One region of the Streptomyces sp. NPDC096079 genome, then DNA from elsewhere that is predicted to be linked to it. Evidence: riboswitches for the same ligand, from Rfam matches in the RefSeq annotation. Region 1 holds a riboswitch; the other holds the start of a gene.
What was found. Region 1 has a riboswitch for ZMP and ZTP ahead of ABTY59_RS14500 (bifunctional 5,10-methylenetetrahydrofolate dehydrogenase/5,10-methenyltetrahydrofolate cyclohydrolase). Riboswitches for the same ligand answer to the same signal wherever they lie in the genome.
Positions count from the first base shown of each region.

Region 2: it holds a riboswitch for ZMP and ZTP, as region 1 does, so the genes downstream of both, glyA (serine hydroxymethyltransferase) here and ABTY59_RS14500 (bifunctional 5,10-methylenetetrahydrofolate dehydrogenase/5,10-methenyltetrahydrofolate cyclohydrolase) in region 1, are expected to answer to the same signal.

Region 1 is NZ_JBEOST010000006.1:53,643-59,279, reverse strand. Features, by position in the region: gene ABTY59_RS14510 (SWIM zinc finger family protein) at 1-960, shown strand, start outside; gene ABTY59_RS14505 (hypothetical protein) at 1,030-2,004, opposite strand; gene ABTY59_RS14500 (bifunctional 5,10-methylenetetrahydrofolate dehydrogenase/5,10-methenyltetrahydrofolate cyclohydrolase) at 2,368-3,222, opposite strand; ZMP/ZTP riboswitch at 3,251-3,357, opposite strand; gene ABTY59_RS14495 (GAF domain-containing protein) at 3,492-4,766, shown strand; gene exaC (acetaldehyde dehydrogenase ExaC) at 4,811-5,637, shown strand, end outside.
Region 2 is NZ_JBEOST010000001.1:408,935-414,571, reverse strand. Features, by position in the region: gene ABTY59_RS01955 (glutathionylspermidine synthase family protein) at 1-906, shown strand, start outside; gene ABTY59_RS01950 (polysaccharide deacetylase family protein) at 911-1,603, opposite strand; gene rocD (ornithine--oxo-acid transaminase) at 1,694-2,899, opposite strand; ZMP/ZTP riboswitch at 3,008-3,098, shown strand; gene glyA (serine hydroxymethyltransferase) at 3,163-4,443, shown strand; gene ABTY59_RS01935 (hypothetical protein) at 4,578-5,372, opposite strand; gene ABTY59_RS01930 (RNA polymerase sigma factor) at 5,365-5,637, opposite strand, start outside.

The DNA of each region.
Region 1 (5,637 bases):
CCGCCGCACCTCGTGGAGGACGCGGCGGCCGCCGGGCTCGACCTGCTGCCGGGCATCGGGGACCTCGACCCGGAATGCGCCTGCGAGGCCTGGGACCACTGTCCGCACACGGCGGCGCTCTGCTACCAGGTCGCCCGCCTCCTCGACGAGGACCCCTTCGTCCTCCTCCTGATGCGAGGGCGTGGCGAGCGCACCCTCCTGGAGGAGTTGCAGTCGCGCAGTGCCGCACGGGCCGCCGCGCCGTCCGCGCACAACGGAGAGGACGGGGAGGCGGGCGCCGGGGTCCAGGAGGTCGGTGGCATGCCGGGCGTGTCGGCGGAGGAGGCGTTCGCCGCCGGGTTCCTCGTGCCGCCGCTGCCCGCCCCCCCGGTCGTCCCGGACGCCCCGGGCCGGACGCCGTCCCTGGACACCGACACCCCTCCGGAGCCGGGCGTCGACCCGGCGGCCCTCGAGTTCCTCGCGGCGGACGCGGCGGCACGGGCGCACCGGCTGCTCGGCGAGCAGGCAGGGCCGGCCGGGGGTGGTCTCACGGTCGCCCAGGACGCGGTCAGGCTCGCCGCGGGCGCTCCCGTGCCCTGGATCGCCGCGCGGCTCGCGTCCGGTTCGGGCAGGTCGCGGGCGGAGCTGGAGCTGGCCACGCGCGCGTGGCGGTTCGGGGGCGCCGCGGCCCTCGCCGTACTGGACGAGGAGTGGACGCCGGACGCGGGGGCGCTCGACCGGGCCGGGATGCGGCTCGCCGAGGCCTGGGCGGAGGACGAGCGGCCGGTGTTGCGACGTGCCGGCGGCGCGCGGTGGACGGTCGTGGGTGCGGAGGCGCAGCTGCGGCTCGGTGAGGACGGTCGCTGGTGGCCGTACCTCAAGGCGGGGGCGCGCTGGTCGCCGGCCGGCCCGGCGGAACGCGACCCGGCGGCGGCCCTGGCGACGGCGTTCGCGGCGGGAGCGGCGGGAGCGGGTGAGTGAGCGTGCCGGAGGCTGCCGTCAGGCCGTTGGGCAGCGGAGCCGCCGGGTGCCCCTGGAGCCGGCCGAACGCTACTGGAGTCGGCCGGTGAGCCGGCCGGACGTGGCCGCCAGGCTGCAGGCGACGGTGTCCGCGCCGAGGAGGTGACTCGTCCGGTACGGGTACTGGACGAAGGTCTTCCAGCGCGTGCCGAGCGGTTGCCGGGCGGCCTTCCGGCGGAGCGGCTCGCGGCAGAGCAGCGTGGCCGCCTCCCGTACCGCCTGGTCGGTGGCGAAGGTGCCGACCAGGCGGGGACGGGCGATCAGTTCGGCGTGGTGCGGCGTGTCGCAGCGCCGCCGGAGGGCGGTGCCCGGCGCGTCGCGGTCGATGTCGAAGCACTCGCCGACGCGGAGCGCCTCGAAGGAGACGGCGTGCCCGGGGCGCCGGTCGCCGCTCGGGCGTCCGGTGGGCGTGGCGCCTGTCGACGGCGTGGCGACCGGCCCGGGGGCGGTCTTCCCGGACCGGAGGGGCGTGGGTGACGTGCCGGCCCGCGGCGTCCGCGCACGGTCCTCCGGCGCAGGGCGCGTCGGCGGGCCGTCCGTGCCCGCGGTGTGTGTGGGCGTCGCCGCGCCGGGCGTGTCGGCCGTTGCCCCGTCTGCTGTCCGGGTGGGCTCGGCCGGGGCCGCACCGCGTTCGTCGACGGCGGACGGCGCGCCGATCGGGTCCCCGCCCGGGTGCCCGTCGGCGAGTCCGACGCCGTCCGGGCCGCCCCGGACGCTCAGGAAGGCGCCCGCCACCAGCGCGGCCGTGAGCAGCGGCACCAGCGGCACGCCGAACCAGCGTGCGCGCCGCGCCGCCGGTCCGGGCCGTGCCGCGCCGAGCCGCACGAAGCGGGCGGCGGACCAGGCCGATTCGGCACCGGCGACGAGGGGCTCGTCGGCGCGGGTCCCGTCCGGACCGGGCGCGGCGGGACCGGGCCGCCCAGTCGCGTCGGGTGCGCCGGGCGTGTCGGACGCGCCCGGACGGCCGGGCTCGGGTGGCGGGGTGTCGGTGGACGGGTGGGGCACAGGGACCAGGTTCGCCGTTCGACGGCGGCGGGGCCAGCCTTCACCGGCCGCCGGGCGCGGCAGGTACGGAATCGTGACCATCGCGGACCGCACGCGCCCCCGCCGCGACGGCTCGCCCGTCACGGACGCCGTCCCGTCACGGCCGCTCCCCCATCACGGTCGCCGCCCCTCACAGCCGCCGGCCCGTCACGGCGCCGCCCGTCACGGCCGCTCCCCCCATCAGGGTCGCCGCCCCTCACAGCAGCCGGCCCGTCACGGCGCCGCCGGTCACAGCCACTCCCCCGTCACGGCCCTCCCCGTCCACGGTCGCCACCCCGTAACGGTCCCCTCCGCGTCGCCGCCGCCCCGCCCGGTCACAGCCGCCTACAGGCCGAGCTGGCGCTCCGCGCCCTCGACCGTCTGGGCCAGGAGCACGGCGATGGTCATCGGGCCGACGCCGCCGGGGACCGGGGTGATGAGGGAGGCGCGCTCGGCGGCCGAGGCGAAGTCGACGTCGCCGACGTTGCCCGGGTTGTAGCCGGCGTCGATGACGACGGCGCCCGGCTTGATGTCCTCGCCCTTGATGAAGTTCGGCTTGCCGACGGCGGCGACGAGGACGTCGGCCTCGCGGACGACCGAGGAGAGGTCCTTGGTGCGGGAGTGGCAGTAGGTGACGGTGGCGTCGCGGCCGAGGAGCAGCAGTCCGGCGGGCTTGCCCAGGATGGCGCTGCGGCCGACGACGACGGCGCGCTTGCCGCTGAGTTCGACGTCGTACGCGTCGAGGAGGCGCATGATGCCGCCGGGCGTGCAGGAGACGAAGCCGGGCAGTCCGAAGCCCATGGCGGCGAAGGAGGCCATGGTGACGCCGTCGACGTCCTTCTCGGGGGCGATGGCCTCGAAGGCGGCGCGCTCGTCGATGTGCGGGCCGACCGGGTGCTGGAGGAGGATGCCGTGGACCTCGGGGTCCTCGGACAGGGCGGTGATGGCGGCGACGAGTTCCTCGGTCGTCGTCTCGGCGGGCAGCTCGACGTGCCGGGAGCGGATTCCGGCCTTCGCGCAGCGGTTCTGCTTCATCTTCACGTACGTGACGGAAGCCGGGTCCGCGCCGACCAGGACGGTCGCGAGGCACGGCGTGACGCCGGTGCGGCGGGTGACCTCGGCGGCGCGGGCGGCGGTCTCCTCGACCGTGCGGCGGGCGAGGGCGGTGCCGTCCATGAGGGTGGCGGTGCTGGTGGACATGGCAACTCCTGGGCGTCGTCTCTGACTGGTTTCTCGCCCAGGCGCACGGCAGCGTCACGGTCGCGCCGTCGGGCGCGCTCCGCCGGGCCGCTCCCCGGTGGTGATCCACCTCAAGCGCCAGTCACGGCCCGGGCCCCACTGTACGTGAGGGGTCGGGGTGCGGTCCCGGACAGGGTGCATATGCCGGGGCGCGCGGGAGCTTGTCGGCCGCGGCCGGGCGCACCACCATGGGCGCGACGGGCCGGGACGACCTCGACGAGGAGGCCGAGTTGAGCGATGCGTGGGTGATGGCCGGGGAGCCGGGAACGGGGCGGGCACGCGCCTGGGATCCGGGTTGGGACGTCGATCCGGGCACGGCGGCCCGGCCGCTGGTGGCCGCGTCCTGGCGCAGGTCGGTACGCGCGCGCGTGAGCCCCGACGGGGCGGCGCGGGTGGAACTGGACGGGGGCGAGCTCGCCTCGTACCGGGAGGCTCATGCCCTCGCCCCGGCGATGCCGGTGATCCGGGAGCTGATGGGCGCGTACGCCACGGACGGGGAGCACCTCCTCGCGGTGTGCGACGCCGCCGGGCGGATGCTCTGGGTCGAGGGCCACCCGGGCACCCTGCGCAAGGCGCGGGCGATGAACTTCGTGGCCGGGGCCCGCTGGTCGGAAGCGGCGGCGGGTACGAACGCGCCGGGCACCGCCCTGGCGGTCGACCGTCCGGTGCAGGTGGTCTCGGCGGAGCACTTCCGGCGTTCGGTGCGGGCGTGGACGTGCGCCGCGGCTCCGGTGCACGATCCGCGCAGCGGGCGGCTGCTCGGCGCCGTGGACATCACGGGCGGGGAGCGGCTCGCGCACCCGCACAGCCTCGGCTTCGTGCAGGCGGTGGCGCGGGCGGCCGAGTCGCAGCTGGCCCTGCTCGGTCCCGCCCCGGAACCGGGGCGTCTGAGGCTGTCGGCGCTGGGCCGGGACGAGGCGGTGCTGTCGGTGGGCGGGCGGAGGCTGCGGCTGAGCCGCCGTCACAGCGAGATCCTGGTGGTCCTCGCGCACCGCCCGGACGGGGTGGGAGGCGACGAGCTCCTCACCCTTCTGTACGAGGACGAGTCCGTGACCCCGGTGACGCTGCGCGCGGAGCTGTCGCGGCTTCGGGCGCTGCTGGGGCCGGACGTGCTGCGGTCGCGGCCGTACCGGCTCGCCGGGTTGGTGGACGCGGACTTCGCGACGGTCGAGCGGCGGCTCGCCTCGGGGGCCGTCGCGGCTGCGGCCGGGGAATACACGGGCCCGCTGCTGCCGGCGTCGGCGGCGCCCGGGGTCGTACGGCTGCGGGAGCGGCTCGCGGACCGGCTCCGGGCGGCGCTCGTGGACCGTGCCGACCCGGGGCTGCTCGCGGACTGGGCGTACAGCGCGTGGGGCGAGGACGACGTGGTGGTGTGGCGGGCGCTGTGCGCGGCGGTGCCGGCGGCCCGGCTTCCTCCGGTACGGGCGAGGCTGGACACCCTGGAGGCGGAACTGTCCTCCGGTGCAACGGACTTGCAACGTACGGCTCGCCACACTCGGGCGTGAGCGCCGGCCAGGGACGGCCGGCGCGCTCCAGGGAGGCCACGCCGATGACCCGTTACGCCGCACCCGGTACCGAGGGCGCGCTCATGTCGTACCAGGCCCGCTACGACCACTGGATCGGCGGCGAGTACGTCGCCCCGGCGGCCGGCCGCTACTTCGAGAACCCCAGTCCGGTCGACGGCCGCCCCTTCACGGAGGTCGCGCGGGGCACCGCCGAGGACGTGGAGCGCGCCCTGGACGCGGCGCACGCGGCGGCCCCGGCGTGGGGGCGGACGGCACCGGCGGAGCGGGCGGGCGTGCTGCTGCGCATCGCGGACCGCATGGAGCGCAACCTGGAGGCGCTCGCGGTCGCCGAGACCTGGGACAACGGCAAGCCGGTCAGGGAGACGCTGGCCGCCGACATCCCGCTGGCGATCGACCACTTCCGCTACTTCGCGGGGGCGCTGCGGGCCCAGGAGGGCGCGCTGAGCGAGATCGACGACGACACCGTCGCGTACCACTTCCACGAGCCGCTGGGCGTGGTCGCGCAGATCATCCCGTGGAACTTCCCGATCCTGATGGCGGTGTGGAAGCTCGCCCCGGCGCTGGCCGCGGGCAACGCGGTGGTGCTCAAGCCGGCCGAACAGACCCCGGCCTCCGTGCACTTCTGGCTGAGCCTGGTCGCGGACCTGCTGCCGCCGGGCGTCCTGAACGTCGTCAACGGCTTCGGTGAGGAGGCCGGCAAGCCGCTGGCGTCCAGCCCGCGCGTCGCGAAGATCGCGTTCACCGGCGAGACGACGACGGGCCGCCTCATCATGGGGTACGCCTCCGAGAACCTGAAGCCGGTCACCCTGGAACTCGGGGGCAAGTCCCCCAACATCTTCTTCGACGACGT
Region 2 (5,637 bases), on a different contig from region 1:
TCCTGGCGGCGGCGGGCCGAACTCCCCTCCCTGTACGGCCGCTTCGACCTGCGCTACGACGGCACGGGCCCCGCCAAGATGCTGGAGTACAACGCCGACACCCCGACCTCACTGGTGGAGGCCGCGAGCCCGCAGTGGTTCTGGATGGAGGAACGCTTCCCCGGCGCCGACCAGTGGAACTCCCTCCACGAGCGGCTCGTCGACGCGTGGCGGCGGCAGGCACCCCTGCTCCCGCCCGGACCCGTCCACTTCGCGCACTCGGACGGCGACGAGCTGGGCGAGGACCTGATGACGGTCGCGTACCTGCGCGAGACCGCCCAGCAGGCCGGGCTCGACACCGAGGCGCTCTCCGTCGAACGGATCGGCTGGGACCGGCTCTCGCGCCGCTTCGTGGACGACCGGCTCCGCTTCATCCGCAGCTGCTTCAAGCTCTACCCGTGGGAGTGGCTCACCACCGACCGCTTCGGCCGGCACGTCCTGGACACCCTCGACAACGGCGGCGGCACCGGCACCACCTGCTGGATCGAACCCGCCTGGAAGATGCTGCTCTCCAACAAGGCGCTCCTCGCCGTCCTGTGGGAGCTGAACCCGGGCCACCCCCACCTGCTCCCCGCCTACCTCGACGGGCCGCGCGAACTCGCCTCGACCACCGGCTGGGTCGCAAAACCGCTGCTCGGCCGCGAGGGCGCCGGGGTCACCCTGCACGAGGCCGGTACGGAGCCCTTCGTACGGGACGGGGAGGCCTGCTGCTACCAGGAGCTGGCCCCGCTGCCCGACTTCGACGGCAATCGGGTGGTGCTCGGCGCGTGGGTCGTCGAGGACGAGGCGGCGGGGCTCGGCATCCGGGAGTCGGCGGGGCTCGTCACCGACGAGTACGCCCGCTTCCTCCCGCACGTCATCCTGTGACGGACTACTCCGGCACGTAGTCCCGCAGCGGAGCCGGCGTCAGGCCCGCCGCCTCGGCCGCGTCCAGGGCCCGCTTCAGGTCCTGCGTCACCGTCTCGTTGAAGTGCAGCAGGATGATGTCGCCGGCCTTGAGCGCCGGGGTCGGCGGGGTCCACTGGCCCCAGGTCGTGAGGTCGTACGTCCAGGTCACCAGCGCCTTCGCCCCGCAGGCGCGGGCGGTGGTCCGGGTGGTCGCGTCGTACGAGCCGTACGGCGGGCGCAGCAGCCGGGGCCCGTCGCCGAACTGTGCGAGGTGCAGGTCGCGGGCCCCGCACACCTGCGCCCGTTGGCCGGCGGCGTCGAGGGTGGTCAGGTCGGGGTGGTCGACGGTGTGGTTCTCGATGCGGGAGCGGCCCTGGTCGAGCAGGGTGTGGAAGTAGCCGGAGTCGTACGAGTAGGCGCCGGGGAGCAGGAACAGCGAGGCGGGCACCCGGCGGTCGAGCAGCAGCCGCGCCGTGGCCGGGTCGTGGTACCAGCCGTCGTCGATGGTGACGAAGACGACCGGGTCGGTGGTCTCGACGCGGGAGACCACCGGGACGGGCTCGGGCCAGGCCGCCGGGGCGGCGTGCGCGGGTCCGGCGACCGCGCCGAGCAGCGCGAGCGGGACGAGGGCGGCGAGCGCGGCACGCAGGGCGTGACGCAGACGGAGTCTCGGCATGGCGGCATCATTGGCCTAGACCAAGAGCCGTGTCAATGAGCCGAGTTGCCCCCGCTCCTCCCGCTCACCGCCCGCCCGAACCGGATCCCGTCACTCCGACAGGACACCCCTCAACTGCTCCAGACCCCAGTCCAGGTCCTCCTTCGAGATGACCAGCGGCGGAGCGATCCGGATCGTCGAACCGTGCGTGTCCTTCACCAGGACACCCCGCTCCATCAGACGCTCCGAGATCTGCCGCCCCGACCCCTTCGCGGGCGCGATGTCGACGCCCGCCCACAGGCCGCGCCCGCGCACCGCCTCCACCGCGCCGCCGCCCACCAGGAGCCCCAGCTCCGCGTGCAGGTGCTCGCCCAGCTCCGCCGCCCGCTCCTGGAACTCGCCCGTCCGCAGCATCGCGATCACCTCCAGGGCCACCGCGCAGGCCAGCGGGTTCCCGCCGAACGTCGACCCGTGCTCACCCGGCCGGAACACCCCGAGCACCGCGCGGTCGGCCACCACCGCCGACACCGGCACCACCCCGCCGCCCAGCGCCTTCCCCAGGATGTACACGTCCGGCACCACACCCTCGTGCTCGCACGCGAACGTCCGCCCCGTCCGGCCCAGACCCGACTGGATCTCGTCCGCCATGAACAGCACGTTCCGCCGGCGGGTCAGCTCCCGCACCCCCGCCAGATAGCCGGCCGGCGGGACCAGGACCCCCGCCTCGCCCTGGATCGGCTCCAGCAGCACCGCCACCGTGTTCTCGGTGACCGCCGCCTCCAGCGCCGTCAGGTCCCCGTACGGCACGATCTCGAACCCCGGCGTGTACGGCCCGAAGTGGTCCCGCGCCTCGTGGTCCGTCGAGAAGCTCACGATCGTCGTCGTCCGGCCGTGGAAGTTGTTCGCCGCGACCACGATCTTCGCGTGCCCGTCCGGCACGCCCTTCACCTCGTACCCCCACTTCCGGGCGGTCTTCACGGCCGTCTCGACCGCCTCCGCCCCCGTGTTCATCGGCAGCACCGCCTCCTTCCCGCACAGCTCCGCGAGCCGCGTACAGAACTCGGCGAACCGGTCGTGGTGGAAGGCGCGCGAGGTCAGCGTCACCCGCTCCAGCTGCGCCTTCGCCGCGTCGATCAGACGCCGGTTGCCGTGCCCGAAGTTGAGCGCCGAGTACCCGGCGAGCATGTCGAGGTAGCGGCGACCCTCGACATCGGTCATCCACGCGCCGTCCGCCGAGGCGACGACGACCGGAAGGGGGTGGTAGTTGTGCGCGCTGTGCGCGTCCGCGGAAGCGATGGCGTCTTCTGTCCTCGACACGGGATCTCCGTTCGTCCTGCGGCCCGGGGGGTGGCTGTGGCCCCTTTCTTATCGTCGCTCGGATGCCGGACAGGGAAACCTCGGCGACGGCGCGCCCGCTACGCTGGAAACACGCGCGGCGACTGGCGTACGGGGAAACGACCCCGGGGGAGCCGCGCGCGCTCCACCACACGAGGTGCCGCTCGCCTGGGCATCACGGGCCCCCGGTCCCGTGCGCACCTCAGCCCCGGGACCGTTCCGCCGAACGCCCGGAGGACATCACCATGACCCCGCAGCAGCACCCCGCGCTCGCCGCCGCCGACCCCGAGCTCGCCGCCCTCGTCGGCGCCGAGGAGCGGCTCCAGGCCGAGACCCTGCGCCTCATCCCCAGCGAGAACTACGTCTCCGCCGCCGTGCTCGAAGCCTCCGGCACCGTCCTCCAGAACAAGTACAGCGAGGGCTACCCCGGCCGCCGCTACTACGAGGGCCAGCAGAACATCGACCAGGTCGAGACCCTCGCCGTCGAGCGCGCCAAGGCCCTCTTCGGCGTCGACCACGCCAACGTCCAGCCCTACTCCGGCTCCCCGGCCAACCTCGCCGTCTACCTCGCCTTCGCCCAGCCCGGCGACACCGTCATGGGCATGGCGCTGCCGATGGGCGGCCACCTCACCCACGGCTGGGGCGTCTCCGCCACCGGCAGCTGGTTCCGCGGCGTCCAGTACGGCGTCCGCCAGGCTCCGATCTCCGAAGGCGGGGGTCTGATCGACTTCGACCAGGTGCGTGAGCTCGCCCTCAAGGAGCGCCCGAAGATCATCTTCTGCGGCGGCACCGCGCTGCCCCGCACCATCGACTTCGCCGCCTTCGGCGAGATCGCCCGCGAGTCCGGCGCCGTCCTCGTCGCCGACGTCGCCCACATCGCCGGCCTCATCGCCGGCGGTGCCCACCCGTCCCCGGTCGGGCACGTGGACGTGATCTCCACGACCACCCACAAGACCCTCCGCGGCCCCCGCGGCGCCATGCTCATGTCCCGCGAGGAGCACGCCAAGGCCCTCGACAAGGCCGTCTTCCCCGGCCTCCAGGGCGGCCCGCACAACCAGACCACCGCCGCCATCGCCGTCGCCCTCCGCGAGGCCTCCCAGCCCTCCTTCCGCGACTACGCCCACGCCGTCGTCGCCAACGCCAAGGCCCTCGCCGAGGCGCTCCTCGCCCGCGGCTTCGACCTCGTCTCCGGCGGCACCGACAACCATCTGATCCTCATCGACCTCACCCCCAAGCAGGTCCCGGGCAAGATCGCCGCGAAGGCCCTCGACCGGGCCGGGATCGTCGTCAACTACAACACCGTCCCCTACGACCCCCGGAAGCCCTTCGACCCCTCCGGCATCCGCATCGGCACCCCCTCCCTGACCTCCCGCGGCCTCACCGCGGACCACATGGACCAGGTCGCCGAGTGGATCGACCGCGCCGTCACCGCCGCCGGCGCGGGCGACGAGGACACCCTCCGCACGGTCCGCGCCGAGGTCGCCGAACTGATGGCGGCCTTCCCGGCCCCGGGCCTCCCGATCTGACGAACCCCACACCCCGGCCCGGCGGCCGCCGTCCCCGTGGCGCCGCCCCGGCACCCACGGTCGCCGGGCCCGCCGGCCGCACCCGGCCCGGCGGCCGCACCCGGCCCGGCGGCCGCACCCGGCCCGGCGGTCGCTCAGCCCGGCCCGCCCGTCGTCCCCGCCACGCGCACGGCCTCCGTCCGGTCCGGTATGCCCTCCAGGCGGAGGGTCAGGGCCCCCGCGCTCCTGGTCCACAGGAGCGTGGGGCCCGCCGGGCGCACCGCGTGCGTCCACACCGCGCCGTCCCGCGTCTCCAGCGGGAACGTCAGCCGGTGCGGGCGGGCGAACCAGTACCCCGGCGTCCCGTCCGGCAGCGCCACCCCCTCCGGCTGCACCGGCACCTGCTTGACGAAGCCCAGATCGAGCCGCGCCGGGAACTCGTCGAGTCGCACCGTCCGCTCCCCGTCGCGCCAGCACAGGCTGATCACCGCCCGGCCCCGCTCCGCCGCCCCCGTCACCGCGACCGCGTCGGGCACCCCGAGCGCGGCGGGTATCCATGGCACGAAGCCCGCGCGCCGCCCGGCCTCCGCCACGCCCACCGGGTCCGGGCACCCCGGCACCGCACCGCCCGGCCGCACCCGGCCGCCCTCGGGGTCGTACCGCACGGAGACCCCGCCGAAGCCGAACCACTCCGCCACCGCCGCCCGCACCGGAGGCGTGAGCACCAGCACGATCAGCACCCCGGTCAGTGCCGCCACCAGCGCCCGCCACCGCTCCCGCAGCCACCACCGGACCCGGCGCGGCGCGGGCTCGGCCACCGGCGTCGGCACCCGCTCGGCGAGGAGCTGGGCGAGCACCCGCTCGGCCATCGTCTCGCCGTCCACGTCCGGCACCCGCAGCCGCCGCCCCAGCTCGCGCAGCTCCTCCGGCAGCCGCCGCTCCTCATTCACGCCCCTCACCTCCCTCCGGCTCCTCCGCCCCCAGCACCAAGCCCAGCTTCCTCAGCGCCCGGCTCAGCCGGGACTTCACCGTCCCCTTCGGCCAGCCCAGCGCCTGGGCCGTCTCCGACTCGTCCAGCTCCAGGAGGTACCGGTGGATCACCACCTGCCGATGGTCCTCGGCGAGCCCGTCCAGGGCCTCCCACAAGCGCCGGCTCCGCTCCCGCTCCTCGGCCGCCACCGCCGGGTCCGCCGACTCCGGTATCCGCGGCTCGCC